Regions from separate parts of the Planococcus beijingensis genome, predicted to be linked through region 2. Evidence: riboswitches for the same ligand, from Rfam matches in the RefSeq annotation. Region 2 holds a riboswitch; the other holds the start of a gene.
The links. Region 2 has a riboswitch for cobalamin ahead of cobT (nicotinate-nucleotide--dimethylbenzimidazole phosphoribosyltransferase). Riboswitches for the same ligand answer to the same signal wherever they lie in the genome.
Positions count from the first base shown of each region.

Region 1: it holds a riboswitch for cobalamin, as region 2 does, so the genes downstream of both, IRE19_RS08375 (hypothetical protein) here and cobT (nicotinate-nucleotide--dimethylbenzimidazole phosphoribosyltransferase) in region 2, are expected to answer to the same signal.

Region 1 is NZ_JADHDZ010000002.1:436,808-440,579, reverse strand. It holds gene IRE19_RS08380 (HNH endonuclease) at 157-1,107, shown strand; cobalamin riboswitch at 1,162-1,360, shown strand; gene IRE19_RS08375 (hypothetical protein) at 1,528-2,073, shown strand; gene IRE19_RS08370 (ABC transporter substrate-binding protein) at 2,073-3,017, shown strand; gene IRE19_RS08365 (arylamine N-acetyltransferase family protein) at 3,079-3,772, opposite strand, start outside.
Region 2 is NZ_JADHDZ010000003.1:195,017-198,788, forward strand. It holds gene bluB (5,6-dimethylbenzimidazole synthase) at 1-164, opposite strand, end outside; gene cobT (nicotinate-nucleotide--dimethylbenzimidazole phosphoribosyltransferase) at 183-1,232, opposite strand; cobalamin riboswitch at 1,319-1,493, opposite strand; gene IRE19_RS09580 (ABC transporter permease) at 1,553-2,761, opposite strand; gene IRE19_RS09585 (ABC transporter ATP-binding protein) at 2,764-3,648, opposite strand; gene IRE19_RS09590 (hypothetical protein) at 3,756-3,772, opposite strand, start outside.

The DNA of each region.
Region 1 (3,772 bases), on a different contig from region 2:
CCTGTCAGAGCTAAACGGCTGCCTTCGCTTTTCTTTTTTCCCCGGCAAAAGCTCTTGTTTTGGGTTAAACTATAGGTAAGCGTTTGGATTCGAATAATCTGCACCATTACATAAGATCGAATGAATTTGAGCATCACCATCAATAGGAGGCAATTCATGAATAGTTATATTGTTATGCAAGGAGATACGTATCAGGAAGAATGTGCGGCGGGTGTCCTTTGGACGCCGCAAGTCGACAAATCAGGCATGGTGCCACATTCCTGGAACCGCATGCAGGAATTGAAAAAAGGCGACCTCGTTTTTCATTACGTCAAAGGATTTTTAGTGGCAATCAGCCGGATACGGGAGGATTTCCATAAAGGCACAAAACCGAAGCATGCAGATGAGCAGGGAGGCAGCGAACCTGCATTTATCGCACGCACAGCTTATCGCGAATTGGATGTCCCTTTATCGATCAAGGGGTCTTTTCAGGAAATCGAGCCTTTGCTGCCAACGAAATACTCGGCTTTTCAGGAAGATGCAAACGGCAATTCTGGCTATCTCTATCCCTGCAACGAAGAGCTGGCGATGAAATTTTTGGAATTGATCAGTTCTTTGAATGTCTTTACCTTGGAAATGGAGCAGTTGGAATTATCGATGGAAGTGATCAAAAAGACCGCGCATAATCCATTGCTTAGCCTGATTGCAGAAGCTGAACTGGAAATAAAAACGAAAATGCGCAGAGGCAAAGAGCAGTTCCGGGAAAGCCTGTTGCCGCTTTGGAACGGGGAATGTCCAATTTGCGGCATCGCCATTGAAGAGGTGCTTACAGCGACCCATGCCAAACCGTGGAAAGACAGTTCAGATTCAGAGCGTTTGGATCCGTTCAACGGCATTTTGCTTTGCGCCAACCATGCATCACTTTATTCTGCAGGCTATATCGCATTTACCGGAGGCGGCAGACTCCATATTTCAAGCCGTATTCCGGAGGAAGACTATCCAGTCTACAGATTGCGGAAAAACTTGAAGGTTCCCGTGTCAGCCGAGCATGCGCCTTATTTAAGATGGCATAAACGAATTGTTTTTGCCGAGCCGAGAAAAGTGAAGCTGATGATAAACCAGGAATAATTGAATTTTGTTATGTCTTTGATTGTCTGAACTGTGCTACACTGAAAACAAGTGAATAATCATGCAGAAAAAAGGTGCTGATTCGTCAGTATAACAGGGAACCCGGTTAGATTCCGGGGCTGTTTCCGCAACTGTAAGTGCGTATGAAATAAGAAAATGCCACTGTTCAAACGACCTATGTCAATTGAACGGGAAGGTTCTTAGAGTAAAACGATGCACAAGCCAGGAGACCTACCTTTTTTTGAACGTATTTTTACTCTTCGGAAGATAAGGGAATCATACGGCAACCTTTCTATTTTTGACTGCTGGAGTATGTCTCTGAATAGCTATGGCGCCGCCCTCTTTTTGAGGGCGGCTTTTTGTTGTTTTCGGGAGCGTTCAATGCTGTGATTTTCACCCATATGAAAAAGAGGTGAAAAGATGAAGAAAGACATGCGTTACTTGTGCTATCCGTTTATGCGTGAATCAGCTGCGACCGTCGACTTTGAAATCAGAACCGATTCGCTGACGACACGTATTGGCGAAGCGTTGTCGCTGATGAAAGAAGTGGAAGCTGTTCAACGGGATCTGCAGATTCTCCAGCCAAAGGTATATCATCTGAATGGTTCAGTTCGAGGGAAGCTAGCAGTTAATGAAGAAGATTTGAATGAGTTAAGTGGCATGTATGATTATTATGTAAACTTTGTTGGTGAGAAAATAGGTAATTTTGTCTTGCCGCAAGGGACTCAAGCAGCTTGTGTGTTGCATGTATGCCGCAGCGAAGCGAAAAAATCTGTCCGTGCTTTGCATAAGGTCAGCCTGGAACGGGATGTACCGGAAATCCTCTTTGATTATGCAAACTTATTGGCGAACGTGCTGTTTACGATGGCTGTCTATGTCAATCAGCAACAGGGAGTAGAAGAAATTCCATTTATCAGCAAGTCTTATCCGACCAGACTCAAAAAGAAAGAAGTGGCCAACAATTAATGAAAACTACCTATTTCAAGTACCTATCCATTGGAGCATTAGCATTCACACTCAGCGCATGCCAATCAGAAACAACCGGCACAACTGAAACAGAAACAGCAAACGAATCCGAACAACAGGCAAGTTATGCGGTTACAGATGACTTGGGCAATGAATTGATATTTGAGGAAGTTCCTGCGACTGTCGTGTCATTGATTCCAAGCAATACCGAAATCCTTTATGAAATCGGAGCTGGAGAAAAAATTGTAGGGGCTACAGATTATGATAATTATCCAGCTGAAGCAGCTGAAGTTGAACGTGTGTCCGACTCTGTGGTTTTTAATGCGGAACGCATCATTGAATTGGATCCAGATGTTGTCATCGGCTATTCAACAGGTGGGCCTACGGGCTACGAAGAATTAGAAGCTGCAGGCATCCAAGTTTTTGTTATCGAATCGGCTGAATCCTTTGAAGATGTCTACGGGGACATCGAACAGATTTCTACGGTCATGGGCCTTGAAGATAAAGGAGAAGAAGTAATAGGCTCTATCCAGCAGCAAATTGAGGAAGTCCAAGAAAAAGTATCCGACGTAGAAGAGAAAAGGCAACTGTATGTTGAAATCAGCCCATCTCCTGAAATTTACACAACCGGCCAAAAAACATTCCAGCAGGAAATATTAGATCATGCCAATGTTGAAAATCTATTCGGCGATCTGGAAGGATGGCCACAGATTTCTGAAGAAGAAGTCATTCAACGGAACCCGGAAATCATTGCGACAACAGTTTCTTACACGGAAAATCCCGTTGAAGAAATTAAAGCACGTGAAGGGTGGAACAGCATTGAAGCCGTTCAGAACGATCAGGTCTTTTTCCTGGATTCCGATATCACTTCACGTCCGGGACCAAGAATCGGCGATGCGGTTGAACTGGTAGCCAAAACCGTTTATCCGGAAGCATTTAAATAAAAACAAAACGATCCCCGCTCAGCAAATATGAGCGGGGATCGTTTTGTTCGAATCGCTTAGACTAATGCGGTTGTTTTTCAAGTGCCTCTTGATCGATGCCGAATACTTCTTTCAAGACTTTCTTTTTTTCATCGGCAGTCAGTTCCGTTTTTTCTTTCTTGCCGTTTTCAGAGCGGGTTAGCTGGCTGCCTGATAATGTGATTCGGCCATCCGGCGTTGCGCATGTGACCAGATCATCATGAGTGAAAGGGGAATCTGGTGAAACCTGGTTAAAGACACAGCCCTCATGAAAGTCGGCCAATTGTTTTTCTTCTGTCGAAAACCGGTACAGCACTTTTTCCGTTTCATCATTTTCCCGAATTAAATCATAATATACATCATCCACTTGTTCTACCCGGTAAGTGCCGCTGTGGTCGGTATGGCGTTCACCACCAAGAGGGATCGGGCTGATGGTCGAATCTCCAAAACCTGCATCGACCAAGTAAAGCGTATCAAGCTCCACTAAGATGGCCACGTGGGTGTCGGCTTTAGACCACGTGCCATCAGGTTTTTGAACAGTGGCGGAAATCAATTTCGCATCGAATCCCAACTCGTTCAACAGCCAGTGAAACAAGCCATTCAATTCATAGCAATAACCGCCGCGATGCTGAATAACTACTTTTTCATAAATGCTTTCAAGATTCAAGTAAATGGGCGTTCTACGGATGACATCCAAATTTTCGAATGGTATATTCTGCATATGCAAAGACTGAAGT
Region 2 (3,772 bases):
ATGAAATTCCAGGGCTGCATGAACCCTACGGACGGCGCATGGTGTGCAGCCTCCAGAATAGTGGTGATCAGTTCTTCCGGGACAGGCGTCGGCAAAAAGCTGCGAATATCTCTTCTAGTGTAAATTGCTTTATATACACCTCTTTTTTCTTCTTCAGTAAACATCTTTTTCTCCTCTCTTCATCAAATCTTAAGGCCAACTTCCGAAAACGTGGCCATTTCTTTCATTATCCGGCAGGCCGCATCTACAAGTGGGAATGCTAAAGCGGCGCCCGACCCTTCACCTAAACACATCTCCATATGCAGCACCGGCTGGATGCCCAGCAATTCACTTGCTTTTTTCCCGCCCGGTTCAGCGCTTGCATGCGAAGCAATCAGGTAATATTTCACTTTCGGTTCGATCGACACCGCTATCAGCGCCGCAATGGTGGAGATGTACCCATCCAGTACAACCGGCACGCGGTTTGCTGCCGCTCCGATCATGACACCTGCCATGCCGCCGATTTCCAGTCCACCGACTTTGGCCAAAACGTCGATGGCATTGTCTTTATCCGGCCGGTTCGTTTCAATGGCTTTCTTAATGACTTGGGCTTTATGCGAGATTCCTCCACTGCCGACGCCTGCACCTTTGCCGGTAATCTCTTCAGCCGGAATGTGTCCAAGCACCGATAAAATGGCTGTGCTCGGCGTGGTGTTGCCGATGCCCATTTCGCCGGTCCCCAACAGATTGGCGCCTTTTTGGATTTCCGCTTCTGCGATGGAAATCCCCGTCTCCAGCGAACGGATCGCCTCTTCTATCGTCATCGCCGGTCCTGCCGCAATATTGCCTGCGCCTTGCCTGATTTTCCGGTCAATCACTCCTGCATCATTCGGAAAGTCTCCTTTTACACCGATATCGACGGTGACCACTTCCGCTCCCGCTGTTTTTGCCAGCACCCCGACTCCGGTGATGCCTTTTGCGATGAACATCGTTTGCGCATATGTCACTTCCTGCGGGTTGGAAGAAATCCCTTCCTCATAAACGCCGTGGTCGGCAGCCATCACGATAATCGCTTTTCGATCAAACACTGGATACATTTCTCCCGAAATCCCAGCCAATTGCACAGCGAGCTCTTCCAGCTTGCCAAGACTGCGCGGCGGCTTGATCAGGCTGTCCACACGCTCCCGCGCTTTCTCCATCATTTCCTGGTCCAACCCTTGAATACGCTCCATTGTTTGCTGCAATACATTCATCCTTCTCTTCCCCTTCCTGAATTAAAAAGAAAAAGCCTCCAGTTTATTTGCGTGAACAAATAAACTAAAGACTTTTCCATGATCTATAAGCAGAACGTAAGCAGGCAGGTCTCCTGGCTCCGGATCACCGTTTTACAGGCCTTCCCGGACCAATCTCCAGTGGCAAATCTGTAAAACTCCCCGTTACAGTGGCGGGACCGCTGAAGATTTTCACTTCATTCCCTATTCTCCCCGAAGGGCACCTGTTACGGTTATTCAATTATTCTTTCATTTAGCTTACCGCAAAAGCGCGTTTTTGCAAACACAACCAGAGAAGCAATTTATGACTTCCTCATAATAAGCTGACGCAGTTTCAAATTTTCTCCGAAGTGAAGGATGCCTTTCGGATAGACTTTTGCTGCAAAATAACCGAATGCAAAGGTGGTGATCACCAGCAAGCCGATGGATAGAGCGATTTCCCCAAATGATGCAGCGTCTTTCATGATCAGAATAATCATATTGAATGGTGAGGTAAACGGAAATGTTGCCATGAACTTGGATAGCGTTGATGCAGGGTCATCCATGACAAAAAGGATTCCCGAGAAAGCACTGACCATCAAGAGAATAGAAATTGGCATCGTCGTTCCGTTCAGTTCTTCAGGACGGCTGACCATGGAACCGAACACCGCATATAGAGAAGCATATAATAAATACCCCAATAAAAAGAAGATGAAGAAGTACACGCAATGCTCGACTGTCAGCGCCGATAGATTCAAGTCAAAATTCCCTAAACTTTGTGCGGGTTCCACAAGCCCTGATTTCAAGTACAACGCAACAGATCCAAAGAAAGCGGCGAACTGCATGAGGCTTGCTAAAGCGATTCCGAATATTTTACCGAAAATCATCGCCAGCGGGTTTACTTTTGTCACCATTACTTCCATGACCCGTGAAGCTTTTTCTGAGGCGACGCCGGTTGCAATCGTTGTGCCATACATCATAACTGCCATCAAAATGAACATCAGCATCAAGTAAATCACAAACACCGATACTTCATTCTCTGAAGTGAATTGTCCTTTTTCCATGGCAACCGGAACGAACAAGGACTGTTGATCCGCTTCCGACATACCGTTGCTATCGGCAATTCTTTGCGTATTCTTCGCCTGAAGATACTGGGACAGAGACGAATTTAAAGCGACGTCATTCGATTTGGAAAAATAGGTCACAGAATAATTGCTGGCATTGTCATCAATTAGGTATAAGCCAGCAATTTTTCCTTCCTGCGCTTCTTTTTTCAAAGATTCTATCTGCTGTTGTGCCCCTTCTTTCCACTCCCAATCGGTCAATTGCTTTTCCAGTTCCGAGACAGTTATATCGGCGGCATTGGATACAACCACCATTTCTTCTTTCGGATCCGCAAAATTCTCCAAGATGCTGGGCAATGAAATGGCGAATATGGAAATCAGAATCAACGCAAACGTTGTCGTAAGGTAGGACTTCGAAGTCACTCTTTCCCGAAAAGATTGTTTAAAGACCAGATAAAAATTTCTCAATCTCAATCCCCTGCCTTTTCAATAAAGATTTGGTTTAATGATGGATCGGCGATGCCGATTTTCCGAATCGGAACCAAGCTTTTTATTTTTTCGATGAGGTATAACCCTTGATCCATGGTTTTTACCTGTAATTGATATTCTTTCCCCTTTTTTATAAACTCAGTTTGCAAGCCCATCAAATATTCTTCCAGGGGCTGGGTAGATTCGATATTTACATACTTAAATCCGTATTGGGTCTTGATATCCGAGATGGATCCTGAAAGCACGACCTCGCCTTGCTTCATCAAATAGACCCGATCGCAAAATGATTCAACGCTCTCCATTCGATGGCTTGAGAAGATTAAGGTTTTTTTCTCTTGAATCAGACTTTCTATCACCTGCTCCAACATTTGGGCATTAACAGGATCAAGTCCGCTGAAAGGTTCATCCAAAATAATCAAATCCGGATCATGCATAAGCGCAGCGATCAATTGAATTTTTTGCTGGTTTCCTTTCGATAAATCTCCTGTGTCTTTTTTGATATACTGGCTTATTTCCAATCGTTCAATCCATTTCATCGCCTCCTGCTTTGCAGCACGCTTGCTCATGCCTTCCAATTGGCCAAAATAAACCAGTTGGTCCATCATGTTCATCTTCGGATAAAGCCCTCTTTCCTCAGGCAAATAGCCCAGTTTGACTTCTTTCCGTGAGAATGACTTTCCTCCCCATTCGATGCTTCCGCTTTCCTGCTGCAATAACCCGAGAATCATCCGGATCGTCGTCGTTTTTCCTGCGCCGTTTCGTCCCAGCAGTCCCACGGCTTCGCCTTGGCTTACTGATAAAGACAAGTTCTTTACTGCATGATACGGTCCGAAATGCTTGTTCACATCGTTTATTGTCAGGTTCATCATCTATCTTCCTCTCTTTAGAAAAATGTTTTATACACTACGACTACCAGTACACCCGCAATCGCTAAGAGTCCATATTGCAATAGCTTGTTCATGAAATCATCTCCTTAGTCTGTAATCCATT